4 regions of the Alteromonas sp. G5_S2_22_S1 genome follow, and region 2 is predicted to be linked to each of the others. Evidence: predicted binding sites of a transcription regulator. Region 2 holds the regulator's gene; each other region holds the start of a gene.
The links. Region 2 encodes sigma-54, which starts transcription at its own class of promoters, with help from an activator protein. Its sites were predicted from a motif close to GTTGGCACGNNNNTNGNNT; they were not measured.
Positions count from the first base shown of each region.

Region 1: the regulator sigma-54 is predicted to act here: its motif matches at 2,094-2,112, upstream of ACTRWF_RS14495 (BON domain-containing protein).
Region 3: the regulator sigma-54 is predicted to act here: its motif matches at 1,484-1,502, upstream of xdp1 (exosortase-dependent surface protein XDP1).
Region 4: the regulator sigma-54 is predicted to act here: its motif matches at 1,332-1,350, upstream of fliE (flagellar hook-basal body complex protein FliE).

Region 1 covers NZ_JBQKUJ010000014.1:10,696-14,035, reverse strand. The annotation lists one part of gene ACTRWF_RS14500 (IS3 family transposase) at 155-1,029, opposite strand; one part of gene ACTRWF_RS14500 (IS3 family transposase) at 1,029-1,305, opposite strand; gene ACTRWF_RS14495 (BON domain-containing protein) at 1,460-2,059, opposite strand; gene ACTRWF_RS14490 (endonuclease/exonuclease/phosphatase family protein) at 2,516-3,340, shown strand, end outside.
Region 2 covers NZ_JBQKUJ010000002.1:238,492-241,831, reverse strand. The annotation lists gene lptC (LPS export ABC transporter periplasmic protein LptC) at 1-125, shown strand, start outside; gene lptA (lipopolysaccharide transport periplasmic protein LptA) at 94-648, shown strand; gene lptB (LPS export ABC transporter ATP-binding protein) at 651-1,376, shown strand; gene ACTRWF_RS03255 (RNA polymerase factor sigma-54) at 1,450-2,931, shown strand; gene hpf (ribosome hibernation promoting factor) at 2,962-3,249, shown strand; gene ptsN (PTS IIA-like nitrogen regulatory protein PtsN) at 3,263-3,340, shown strand, end outside.
Region 3 covers NZ_JBQKUJ010000020.1:549-3,888, reverse strand. The annotation lists gene prsT (XrtA/PEP-CTERM system TPR-repeat protein PrsT) at 1-487, opposite strand, end outside; gene xdp1 (exosortase-dependent surface protein XDP1) at 593-1,444, opposite strand; gene xdp1 (exosortase-dependent surface protein XDP1) at 1,604-2,542, opposite strand; gene pssA (CDP-diacylglycerol--serine O-phosphatidyltransferase) at 2,919-3,340, shown strand, end outside.
Region 4 covers NZ_JBQKUJ010000003.1:331,004-334,343, forward strand. The annotation lists gene fliF (flagellar basal-body MS-ring/collar protein FliF) at 1-916, opposite strand, end outside; gene fliE (flagellar hook-basal body complex protein FliE) at 929-1,264, opposite strand; gene ACTRWF_RS05830 (sigma-54-dependent transcriptional regulator) at 1,510-2,847, opposite strand; gene ACTRWF_RS05835 (sensor histidine kinase) at 2,864-3,340, opposite strand, start outside.

The DNA of each region.
Region 1 (3,340 bases), on a different contig from region 2:
TGGCTTTATGTTGAAGAAGTGAAGAAAAGGAGCTCTAGCTTAAAGAAGGTTGGGTTAATGTAATAGCTAATATCTATAGCCAATACTAAGCATTGGGTATGAGCCGTCATTGTACACATTAAATGTAGCACCAAACGTGTTCTGCGCAACTAAATCAGGACACTTTTCTTAAGGAACTTTGCTCATATTCTATTGGCGACAGATCACCATTAGCGGTATGAAGTCGCTCTAAGTTGTAATAGCGCATATACGCAGTTACATCATTTCTCATATGTTCACGAGTTGGTTGTGGTATTTTCAATAGCCAATCATGTTTTAAGCTGCCGAAGAACCTTTCAACTACCGCATTATCCCAACAAGCACCAACATCACCCATGCTCGCTCTTATACCGAAATTGGCTAGCAATTTACGATAATGCTTACTGGTGTATTGTGAGCCTCTATCCGAGTGAAACACTAAGCCTTTAGGCGGTTGGCGCAAGTTATAAGCCTTCATCATAGCTTTGCTTACTAAGTCAGTCGTCATTCGTTTGTCGATATGCCAACCAACGATGCGGCGTGAATATAAGTCCATAACAATGGCTAAGTACATCCAGCCTTCACCTGTTCTTAAGTAAGTCACATCACCAGCCCAGACCTGATTTGGTGCAACAGGGTTAAAGTTCTGGTTCAACAGGTTATCAGCAACAGCATCACTGTGTTTGCGTTTGGTTGTCACCTTGTATGCCACTCGTTGAGTCACAACTAAGCCAAGTGTTGCCATTAACTTCTGAACGCCATAATCACTGACGTTAAAGCCCTCTCTGCGTAACTTCTTTCTAAGCTCCCGATAACCTAAGCTATTTCTGCTTTTCTCGAAGAAGTGCTTTGCCATTCGATATAAGTTCAGTTGCTCTGCTGTGATGATTTTGACTGGCCGTTTGAGCCAAGCGTAATAAGCACTACGGCTTACTTTCATCACTTTACAGAGCTTAACTACGGGAAATGCCGAAGATAACTGCTTAATCGTTTTAAACGTTACTTGGTTTCCTTTAGCAGGAGGGCGCTGGCCTTTTTTAAAATCTCTTTTTCCATCCTTAGCTCTTTATTTTCCTTACGTAGTTTTAGCAGCTCTGCTCGTTCATCCGCATTTAAACTGGCTCCAGATTGCTCAGCCTCGAATTTAGCTTTCCAGTGATAAAGTAACTTATCTGTGATACCTAAAGACGCTGCTGCTTTTGGTACGCTGTAGCCTTGCTCGGTTACCAATTTGACAGCTTCTTGTTTAAATTCAGCCGTGTAACTTCTGTTTGTTCGTTTTGTCATTTAACACCTCAATAATTGGATTATATTCCATTATTAAAGTGTCCTGTTTGATTAAAGCAGATCAGTCGGTGTGCTAACCATTCTACCTTACTTACGTCTGGCAAGAAAAAAGGGGCGAGCGCCCCTTTTTCCATTAAGTCGAATAAAGAAACCCTTAATTCATTGCAGTTTCAGTAACAACACGTAGGTCACTTTCAACGTCTTTAACATCTGACGCGTTTTTAGCAATTTCCACTGCTAGGTCACGCTCAGCGTCGGAATCAACTTCACCGGTTAGCTTCACAATGCCGTTTTCCACATCAACATCGATGTCGAAGCCCGAAATGTCGGTGTCCATTAATAGACGAGTTTTTATAACTGTTGCAATTTTTGCATCTGTCAATTCACTCGTACCTTCCTCTACGCCTTCTTCCATGTCATCTGACATGTCAGAATGCATATCGTTATCAGCAACAACGGTAAGCTTATTGTCTACAGAAGTTACGCCGTCGATATTTGCTACTAGCTCTTCTGCCAGCTTTTTATCGACAGAGTTTTCAACCTTACCGGTTAAAACGACGTTACCGTTTTTAACGTCTGTATTAATGTCAAAAGAGTCAAGGTTGCCGTTAAATAACAGCGTCGCCTCGGCTTTACCGTCTATCCATGCGTCTTTGGCACCTTTTTCCCATTTATTATCTGTGTCCATATCACCTGCATATGCAGCAGTAGTTAAAGATGTGGCAACAATCATCGAAAGTATTGAACGTTTCATAACATTTCTCCTTTGTCGAAACTCGAACTTAGCAATGCCAGAACCTTGCCAACAAAGTAACATATTGAAATAATTGCTTTTTATTGATCATTCGCCTGGATACTCTACCCCACTGATTGCAAACTTTGCCTTAGGTCGAGAATTTTTTACTTTATGATTTTGCGGTTATCAAAGGTGGTCTGATTGTTAAATAGGTAGTTGAGTAGGTAGTTGAGTAGCTAGTTAAGTTGATCGATGAGTTAATGCTTGAATAATGTAACGAGCAAGCGAAGTACAACTAGGAAGATTAAACTGATTTAACAAAATCCGCGTAATGATAGCTGGCATAGTTTCGATACTTCAATTAACTAAGGTATCGAACACTTTTCTTAATATATCGCTATTGTCTGCAGTTAACTCTGATGCAGATTAAAGACAAGCAAGACACTTAATTTTTAAATCAAGGACGCCCAAAAGATGGATATTGCGCTCATTATCGCATCGCTACTCTTTATAATAGTCAGCTTTACCCCGTTACTTCCTTCTTCCCACTGGTTAGTTAGAGTGTGGGAATTTCCGCGTCTTCAAATTTCCGTTATTATAGGTTTCCTGCTTATATGCCACGTGGTTAATTGGCCTTCTACCAATATTCCTTTTTTCGTTAACGCATTAGCCGTAGGTGGCTTAACAATAAGCCTTGTTTACCAAATTATCTGGATTATTCCCTACACGCCGTTTTACAAACGTGAAGTTACTAGAATAAAAAACGCGAAACCACAAGACACCCTCAGCGTGTTGTCTAGCAACGTGTATATGCCCAATAATGATTTTCGTAAACTTATTGAGCATGTTAGAAATAAGCAGCCTGATTTTTTGGTTACGCTAGAATCCAACGAGAAGTGGCAAAAAGGGATTAGCGAAATTGAATCGGAATACCCTTATCGAAAATTTTGTGCGTTAGAAAACCTCTATGGCATGCACTTATACAGTAAGATCCCTTTTGAAGAGGCCGCATTGAACTTCTTGATTGAAGATGATGTACCGTCAATGAAAGTGAAAATAAAGCACAAAGGTAAAGATGCGTTACTCTATTTTCTTCATCCGAAACCGCCTAGCCCTACAGAAAATACTTACGCGAAGCCGCGGGACATTGAGTTAACGGTAGTGGGCGAAGAAATAGCTAAAACAGAAGGGCCGATAATTGTAGCGGGCGACCTTAATGACGTAGCCTGGTCTCCTACCACCCGTAAATTTAAAAAAATTAGCGGGCTATTAGACCCAAGAGAGGGGCGTGGCTTTTAT
Region 2 (3,340 bases):
ATCAAGTCGTTGAAATACAGGGTACCCAATATGTCATTTTGAGCAATGGGTTTAACGCGAATTTACGCACACAAGAATACGAGCTTTTAGATCATGTACAAACCACTTATTCCCCTAGCAACTAGCCTTTTACTTGTCATCGCTAGCGGTGCGGTAAACGCAAGCGAAGATGATTTTTCGCAGCCCATTAAAATAGGCTCAAATACTCAATTTATCGACGGTAAAAATAAAACGGCGTTGTATAAAGAAGATGTACTGATTACCCAGGGTTCGCTGGTAATTGAAGCCGACGAAGTGGAAGTTATCGCGAGTGAAGGTAGTGGCCGCGAAATTTTTATCGCCAGAGGAAAGCCAGCCAGTTATTCTCAAACACTAGAAGACGGTACTCCGGTGTCTGCTAAGGCAAACGAAATTCGTTATGAGGTGATCAATCGCACGATTTCTCTTTCAGGAAACGCGGAACTTCAACAAGACACCAGTAAAGTGCAAGGTGACAACATTACTTTCGACATGATTACTGAGCAGTTACTTGCTACTGGTGGTGCGGGCGAAAATGGAGAAGGTCGAGTGACTACGGTATTTACTCCTGAATCCATTCGCAAGGCATCATCGAAGAAAGAAGATAAAGACAGTGGGGACAATCAATAGCAATGGCAACTTTGAGCGCAACCAACCTTGCTAAGGCATATAAATCGCGTCAGGTAGTACGCGACGTCAGCCTTTCTGTCTCGACGGGTCAAATTGTTGGCTTACTTGGGCCTAACGGCGCTGGTAAGACCACTACATTTTATATGATTGTGGGGTTGGTTAACCTGGATAAAGGCAAGATTGAAATTGATGATAATGAGCTTACTCATCAGCCCATGCACGAGCGTGCACGCCGCGGAATTGGCTACCTTCCGCAAGAGGCATCAATTTTCAGAAAGCTTACGGTACATGAAAATATCATGGCCATTTTGCAAACCCGTAAAGATTTAAATTCACAGCAGCAGGAAGAAGAAGCTGACGCGCTACTTGATGAATTTAATATTAACCATATACGTAATAGTACAGGGATGAGTTTGTCCGGTGGTGAACGACGGCGTGTTGAAATAGCACGCGCACTAGCAGCTAATCCGCAATTTATTTTATTAGACGAACCGTTTGCTGGTGTTGATCCAATATCAGTTAATGATATAAAGAAGATAATACAGCATCTTCGAGATAGGGGTATTGGAATCCTTATCACCGACCATAACGTGCGAGAAACATTGGATGTTTGTGAGAAAGCGTACATTGTGAGTCATGGCGAGCTTATCGCGCAAGGAACAGCGGAACAGGTTTTAAGTAATCAAAAAGTAAGGGATGTATACCTAGGCGAACAATTCAGGCTATAGTTAGTGTAACTGAATTGTCATTTTTCAATTTCGCTCTGGTGTATTCAATTTAGAGCATTTAAATAAGACGTAGATGAAACCATCTTTACAGCTAAAATTTAGCCAACAACTTACCATGACACCCCAGCTTCAGCAGGCGATAAAACTGCTGCAGCTATCTACGCTTGATCTTCAGCAGGAGATTCAAGAAGCCCTCGATTCAAACCCTTTATTGGAAGTTGAAGAAGGTAACGACGAGCCGCAAGTAGAAAAAAATAATATCGATAGCGACGATAGCGTGACAGAAGCGTCTGCGACAGCGTCTAGCGATACATTGGAAGCGGGTGACGCGTTAGAAAAAAACGACCTTCCCGATGAATTGCCTATCGACAGCACATGGGATGAATACTATTCAGCGTCATCGGCCCCAGCGCCAGGTCCTTCAAATGACGATGAACAAATATTTCAAGGCGAAACCACCGAGGATATTCAGGAACATTTGTCGTGGCAGATGCGATTGACCCATTTCTCAGATACTGACCGCGCCATTGCTACGGCAATTATCGACTCTATTGACGAGTCTGGCTATTTAACCGTGACCCTTGAAGACATTCTTGACGCGGTAAACTCTGAGGATATGGAAGAGCCTATAGAAATGGACGAAATAGAATGCGTACTTAAGCGTATTCAGATGTTCGACCCCATTGGTTCGGGCTCCCGCTCGCCGCAGGAATGTCTAATGGTGCAACTGCGCCAGTTCTCAGAAGACACACCATGGCTTAACGAAGCCAAACAGCTTATAGAAGAATATTCAGACCTATTAAGCAGTAAAGATTATCGCACGTTAATGCGTAAGAGCCGCTTGAAGGAAGATCAGCTGCGCGAGGCAATGCGTTTATTACAAACCTTGAATCCTCGCCCAGGTAGTGCTTTAGTTACTAAAGAGCCTGAGTACGTTATTCCTGATGTCTCGGTCGCCAAAAAGAATGGCCGTTGGGTGGTTGAGCTTAACCCCGACAGCCTGCCTAAGTTGAGCGTAAATCAACAATACGCTGCAATGAGTCGTCGTGCCAAAAATAGTAGCGACTCACAATTCATCCGCTCACACATGCAAGAGGCTAAGTGGTTCATTAAGAGCCTTGAATCTCGCAACGAAACCTTAATGAAGGTGGCAAACTGTATTGTGCAACAGCAAATGGGCTTTTTTGAACATGGCCCGGAAATGATGAAACCTATGGTGCTTAACGATGTAGCAGAAATGGTAGATATGCACGAATCAACGATTTCACGCGTCACAACGCAAAAGTATATGCATACACCACGTGGTATATTTGAATTGAAATACTTCTTCTCTAGCCACGTAGCAACAGAGTCTGGTGGTGAGTGCTCATCTACCGCGATTCGTGCATTGATCAAAAAGCTAGTGGCGGCTGAAAAGCCGAGCAAGCCACTAAGCGATAGCAAGATTGCTTCATTGTTGGCCGAACAAGGCATTAAAGTTGCCCGGCGAACAATAGCAAAATACCGGGAATCATTGTCGATCCCGCCGTCGAACCAACGCAAGAGCCTAATTTAAACAGGCTTAATAATATAAGGAAGACGAAATATGCAAATCAACCTTACTGGTCATCATGTCGAAATCACCGACTCTTTGCGTAATTATGTCGATACGAAGTTCAGCAAACTTGAACGTCACTTTGATCACATTTCTAATGTGCATGTCATCCTGAACGTTGAAAAATTAAATCAAAAAGCCGAAGCGACCGTTCATTTAAGTGGCGCTGAAGTATTCGCATCCTCAGAAAATACCGACATGTATGCGGCGATTGACAGCATGGTTGATAAACTCGACCGGCAGGTAATCAAGCATAAGGAAAAACTGAAAAAACATTAGTAGTTAAATAAGTATGGATATACAAGCCATCGTAAGTCTGGACCGCACCGAGTGTGCGGTTCAGTGTAATAGTAAAAAACGAATTCTTGAG
Region 3 (3,340 bases), on a different contig from region 2:
GTGACACAATAGTGTTGTAGTCGCGCAATGCACATTGTTCGTCTTCTAATCTGATGCACGCTGTTGCACGAATCATCAGCCACTCGCGCTCTGCTTCACCAGAGAGCTTGTTTAAATCAGAGAAATCTACAATTTCTTGGTACCTGTTAAGAAACAGCCAGGTGTTGCCCAGGGGTTCTGCCAAAAGATTGATATCAGCACCCATTTCCAGCGCTTCTACAAACTCCATTTCGGCCGCAGTAAGGTAGCCATTAATAAGCAATATTTCACCCATTAATATCTTTGCAGCCAAGTTTTCTGGGTCTTTTTGTAAGCTATTTTTAAGGTGAATATAGGCTTCGTCGTACTCGTTTTGATTAAACGCAGTGAGGGCCTTCTCATAGTCTTCTGATGTGGTAGCAAAACTGTTGAATACGATTAAAGATGAGGCAACTGCAGATAAAAGCGTGCGTTTTACAAAGCGCTTTTTATTATTAAAAAAATCCATATAAACCTTCGATATTTAGCCTAGCCACTGGCTTGAAAATAGCATAAAAAAAGGTGGCCTAAGCCACCTTCTAAAGATACGTGTTTTCTAAGCGTTTTTAAACAATTAAACGCGACGCTTACGTCTATAAAGAACAAGACCTAAACCTAAGCTCATCAGTGCTAAAGCGCCAGGTTCGCTTACTTGTCTAGGTGGTGGGGTTAGCTTACTTTCAAATTGAATTGATGATATTTTGAAAGCATCATTATAGTCGTGCCCACCAATGTCTCCGAAGGTCTTATTGTAAGCGCCCACTAGCCAATAATTAGAATATGTATTACTTAACGATTGTAGATTTGCAGACCCATTATTTTGGCTTCCAACGATGTTGAAAGAAGCAGAGATAGCGTTAAGCGTTGTTTGGTTTGAAACAATAGAACTCCACGAGGCAGATTCTATCTCAGCCGAATTAGCGATTGATACAACAGACACTTGTTGATCATAACCTGCGTGCCATCCGAAATCGATTTGAGAGATATTTACTTCTGAGTCAAAAGAAAATAGCAGATATTCGAAGGAATCTACAAACGTTCCGTTTATACTTTCACCATAGTTATCGATGGTTTGATGACTGCCTCTAGACTCCAGGTCATTTCTTATTCCATATCCCCAGCCGTTGACAAGTTGTGCTGTTGCAGATTCTACAGTGTCAAGATCATGGGTGACTGTGACTTGCCTTGGATAACATGCCCATCGCCGACATTGCAATTGAACATCAGTCTGTGATGAAGTTGCAGTATCCGCCCATGCGGATAGCGTTACATTCACACCGTCTATATCAATCCCTAAAGGGTTTAATACGTCTGAAGAGCTATGTGACATAAGGTCATATGAATACTCTTTAACAAGCGTATCTTCGGCTTTCAGGGAACTAACATGTAGCGCAAATAAAACAAACAGAGGAATTAATTTTTTCATTTTTACATACAACAACAACTACTACAGATAATATTTCTTAAGCATAATTTGTGCCAGAAATAAGTTGTTGTTATTTGGTGGTTTTTTCGCTGGTCTTGCTAGGTAGTAAAAAAAACTGACAGGTCGTACCACCTGTCAGTGATCTAAAGTCTAATTTCATTAAACAAGTTTTTTGCGGCGCCATATGACGAAGAGTGAGCAGGCCATGAGTAGGCCGATAGTTCCAGGTTCAGACACTTCGGTGGTATCTGGTGTACCCGCTGTTTCTGAGATAGAGAAACCGATATTCGCAAGTTTAAACGCGTCGTTACCTATTCTTCCGTCAGTTGTTTTACCAAATACAGTGTTGTATGCACCCACCAACCAATACTGGGCCGACTCAGTGAACGTAAAGTCTGCGCGGTTATCTAAATATTCACAACTCTCAATGTCGAATGAAGCTGACGTTAGGGCATCTTCAACAATATGACTCCATGTGTTAACGCCAGACGTTAGTTTTGAGGTGTTACTAAGCGCAGCCACAGACACTTGACTATCTCTACTATCATAAAGCCATGAAAAACTTGCGCCCGTTAGTGTCACTGCAGAGTCGAACGATAACAACACGAAGTCATAGTCACGTTCTACATTAGTCATACCGCTATAATAAGCGTTCGCGCTACCTTGAGAGTAATGGTTGATATTGTCAATGGCGTGGTCGGCACCGTCACGATAGTATACTTCATCATTGTTTGTTATGCCGTAAGCCCATTTATCTGAGATTTTTTCTAACTTGGCGCCAACGACTGTTTCGCCGGTAACTCCTTGTGTGTCAGAAAAGGCGGACATATTAATATTTAATCCGTCTATTTGAACAAAGGAATTATTCGCCTGATTGGTTCGTGTCACTTTGTCATCGACTAGATCGTAAGTGTATTCTCCCAACGGAGAGTTACATACATTGCTTTGATCGTTGTTTTGGCTCGATGACCCACAGTGAGAATAACTTTGCTTTTTATAGTAGGTAGCGAATACTGAATTAGCACTCAGGGTAGATAGCAAAGCTGTGGAAAGTAATAGTACAGTTTGCAAAGAAAACGTTTTTTGTAGCGTTCGCATAATTGCTTTCCTATATATGAAGCGCAAAGCACTTCAAGTACACGCCGAGTGATGTGTGCGCATATTATGCGAACACAAACTTGGTAGTACCTAATTTCAACATGGACTTGTATGATATATGAACGGTGAGCTATTTAAGGTATGTAACCGTATACCTAGTTATTAGTTGTTTGTTTAATCGTGAGCATAAGCGGTACTGAATAAATAGAAGCCAAGCGCCGGCATTGTGGTAGGAGTACGTGTAATCAATGCAAAGTTAATAACGTTTTGCAACGGCGTTATGTAAAGGAACGAGGCAGTCTTTTTACTTTGCTATGCGTTCCTGCATATCTATGAAATAATTAGTGCAATTGTATATGTAGAAGTATGAGGACATATGTCTGATCAAAAACGTAAAGGGATATACTTACTTCCCAACTTATTAACAACAGCAGGGTTGTTTTCGGGTTTCTTTGCTGTGGTTTCGTCAATGAACGGCAGGTTCGAAGCCGCGGCAGTGGCTATCTTTGTTGCTATGATTTTTGATGGCTTAGATGGGCGTGTGGCAAGAATGACGAACACGCAAAGCGACTTTGGTGCTGAGTATGACTCAATGGCAGATATGGTTTCATTTGGAATGGCACCTGCACTTGTTGCTTATAATTGGGGGTTAACTGAGCTGGGCAAGTTAGGTTGGTTAGCGGCCTTTATATATGTAGCGGGTGCAGCTCTTCGTTTAGCTCGCTTCAATACGCAAGTTGGTATTGCCGATAAGCGTTTCTTCCAAGGTCTCGCAAGTCCGGCTGCTGCGGCTGTTGT
Region 4 (3,340 bases), on a different contig from region 2:
CGCTTCGAACAGCCGGAAGGTCTGGGTTGTAGCTACGCTGGGTTTGTTCAATCGCAGTGAAATCCATCGCAACATCGGCTTGCGCCGTGTAGTTCCCAATACCCAGTACGGGTATTAATATAGCATCAATTTTTTCTAAGTACTCTTGCTCGCGCTGGCGCTCAATTTCGTATTCTTTTCTAGCTCGAGCGCTCATCGAGCCTTGTGAGCCGGAATTTAGCAAGCGGCCGTTGCTGTCGGTCACCGTCACCTTAGACGGCTCCATGTTTTGAACCGCTGATGCCACGATATCAACAACAGCATCAACTTCTTCACCGGCGATTACTGCGCCACGCTTTGCGGTTAGCACCACAGTGGCTGACGCTTTTTTCTCTCTGCGTGCAAACACGTTTTCTTTGGGCATGGCGAGCAATACCCGCGCTTTTTGAATACTCGCGATATCTTCAATTGTCGCGGCGATTTGCTGCTCTCGGGCATGTTTAAGGCGCTCCATCTCTACCCGCTGGCTCACCCCAAAGCCCATGTCCTGCATGATAATGTCTGTGCCCGCATCAGAGCTATTGGTTAATCCCTGACGGGTCATACCTAACCGAATATTTTGGAACTCATCGCTTCTCACATAAACCGTATTGCCTTCAAGCTTATATTCGATTTGATTCGCATCCATGTAATCAAGCGTCTCTATAAGCTCTTGAGTTTCCATTTTCGCGAGTGGACGATAATCAGGCTCTTGTGACCAAATCAGAATAAAAATAGCGATAGCCACACAAATAACGAGGACGACAACGAGCGCCATTTGACGCATCATGTCAGCGCTGCCTAAGGTGTCCATAAAGCCAGATTTATTCTCTGGCTCGTTGTCCACCGCTTGATTTTGGTCAGGAACCGTTAGGTTTGTACCTGTTGCTTCAGCCATAACCTACTCCACCTACACCGGCATGTTCATTATTGTTTTATAGGCTTCAAGTACTTTATTTCGTACCTGAACAGTTGCCTCAAAGGCAATGCCCGATTTTTCTTTAGTTAACATAACCTGCGCCAAACTTAGACTAGGGTCACCCATCTCAAAGCGTTGCTGCACATCTTTTGACTCTAGCTGCATACTATTCACGCCATCAACCGCATTTTTTAGCATGGTCGAGAAGTCACTTGCAGAGGTATTGATCTCATTAAGCGATTGCTGTTGAGGTTCATTAACTTGAAGACGAGTTTGCCCGATCATATTTTGCATTTCTTGATACAAACTGTTGGCTTTAACGTCCATAACCACTCCTAGTGTTTCTTCATTTACCGGCAATGCGGCGGCGAATAGCGAATATATAAGAGTGATTTAGCAAAGGGCTTGCCAACTTTAAAAAGCCATTAATTTCATAAACTTAACAATGACTTTTGGCGTACAGCCAATTTAATGACGTTGTACCACTTAGGAGCAACAAAAAACCGCCGCCTTTTTAGTAGTAAAGGCGACGGGTAAGTTTGAGGGGAAGCAAGGGGTGACGTTGTTTAACGTTATGCAGGTACTTCGATGCCGTCTTCACGCATTCGAGCAAGTTTATAACGCAACGTACGAGGGCTAATACCCAGCTTTTCAGCGACATCTTTACGCTTGCCGTTGCACGACACCAGTGTATCGAGAATAATTTGATGCTCTTGGTAACGCAGCTCTGAGCCTAGTCTGTTTTCGTCAGCCTGCTCTTGTACAGCTTCAACGGGCGCTGAGATATCTTCGTCAATCATGAGGTCACTGGCGTCTATTTCGTTATTTTCACAAAGGATAAGCGCGCGTTGTACCACGTTTTCTAATTCGCGCACATTACCCGGCCAGCCGTACTGCGACAACTTGTTACGGGCAGCAGCACTCAGCCTTATTGAACCTAACCCTTGTGAACTGGCGTGGCGCTGCACAAGGTGTTCAGCAAGAGGAACAATATCGCCGGGGCGTTCACTTAAGGGTCGCCATTCAATTGGAAACACATTTAAGCGGTAATATAAGTCTTCTCTGAACTCACCTGCATCTACCGCTTTCTTCAAATCTCTATTACTTGTAGCGATAACGCGCACGTTTAACTTAACCGTTTTGCGACCGCCAAGCCTTTCCACCTCACGCTCTTGCAGTACGCGAAGTAGTTTCGCCTGTAACGCTAGATCCATCTCGGTAATTTCATCGAGTAAAAGCGTACCGTCTTGGGCTTGTTCAAACTTACCCGGGCAAGCCTGAATAGCGCCGGTAAACGCCCCTTTTTCATAACCAAATAGCGTCGCTTCCAACATATTTTCTGGAATGGCAGCACAGTTGATGGCCACAAAAGGCGCATCGCTGCGCGGTGACTGGTCGTGAATATAGCGGGATAACACTTCTTTACCTGAACCGCTAGGCCCCATCACCATTACCGTCGCTTCAGACTTCGCCACTTTTCGAGAGAGTTCAAGCAGCTTCAAGCTAGAGGGGTCGGCGACGATTGGCGTGCGAGATTCGATTTTTTGTGCTGGTGCGTAGCGCCCTACAAGGTTTAGCAGTACTTCTGGTGCGAATGGCTTAGATAAATAATCAGTCGCACCGTCGCGCATTGCCTGCACCGCATCGTTAATAGTGGCGTAAGCGGTCATTAACAATACTGGCATATTCGGATATTTTGCTTTAATACTCTTAAGAAGCGTAAGGCCGCTCATTTCACCCATTTGGATATCGCTAACAACCAAGTCTATCGCTTGCATTGATAACATCATTAGCGCTTGTTCAGCACAGTCGGCTTCAACCACGTTGTAGTTGCCGAGTAAAAGCGTGTCTAAGAGTGCTTCGCGCAACCCCGCGTCATCTTCAACAATTAAGATAGTAGTTTTAGACATGATCCTCTCCTATGGCTTACGCAACATGGGTCAATGTAGGTGATGATTGAGTACTCGCTTTGCATGGCAAAGTAACGCTAAAGCAAGCGCCGCCTTCAGGTGTATTAAATACACTAAGGGTACCATTGTGCGCATTGACGACCGACTTAACCACCGCCAAACCAAGGCCGGTGCCGTTGTTTTTTGTGGTGAAAAATGGCTCAAATATTTTGTGTTTGAGGCCTTCAGGTACGCCTGGGCCTTTATCAGTTACAGCGATATTTAGACGATTTCCAGAGACCGAAGCGTCAACAGCCACAAGTTCACCATTTGGTGTTACTTGGCTGGCGTTGTGAATAAGGTTTAATAGCGCACCTTGAAGTGCAGTAAGGTTGCCGGTTATCGACACCTCTTGTTCAAAGCCAGAAAACCCCAATGTTTGACGCGCTTGCACTGTCATCGTTTGGGCGCTGCCTTCTACTGAAGTAAGAAGCTCGCTTAAAGTAATATTGCT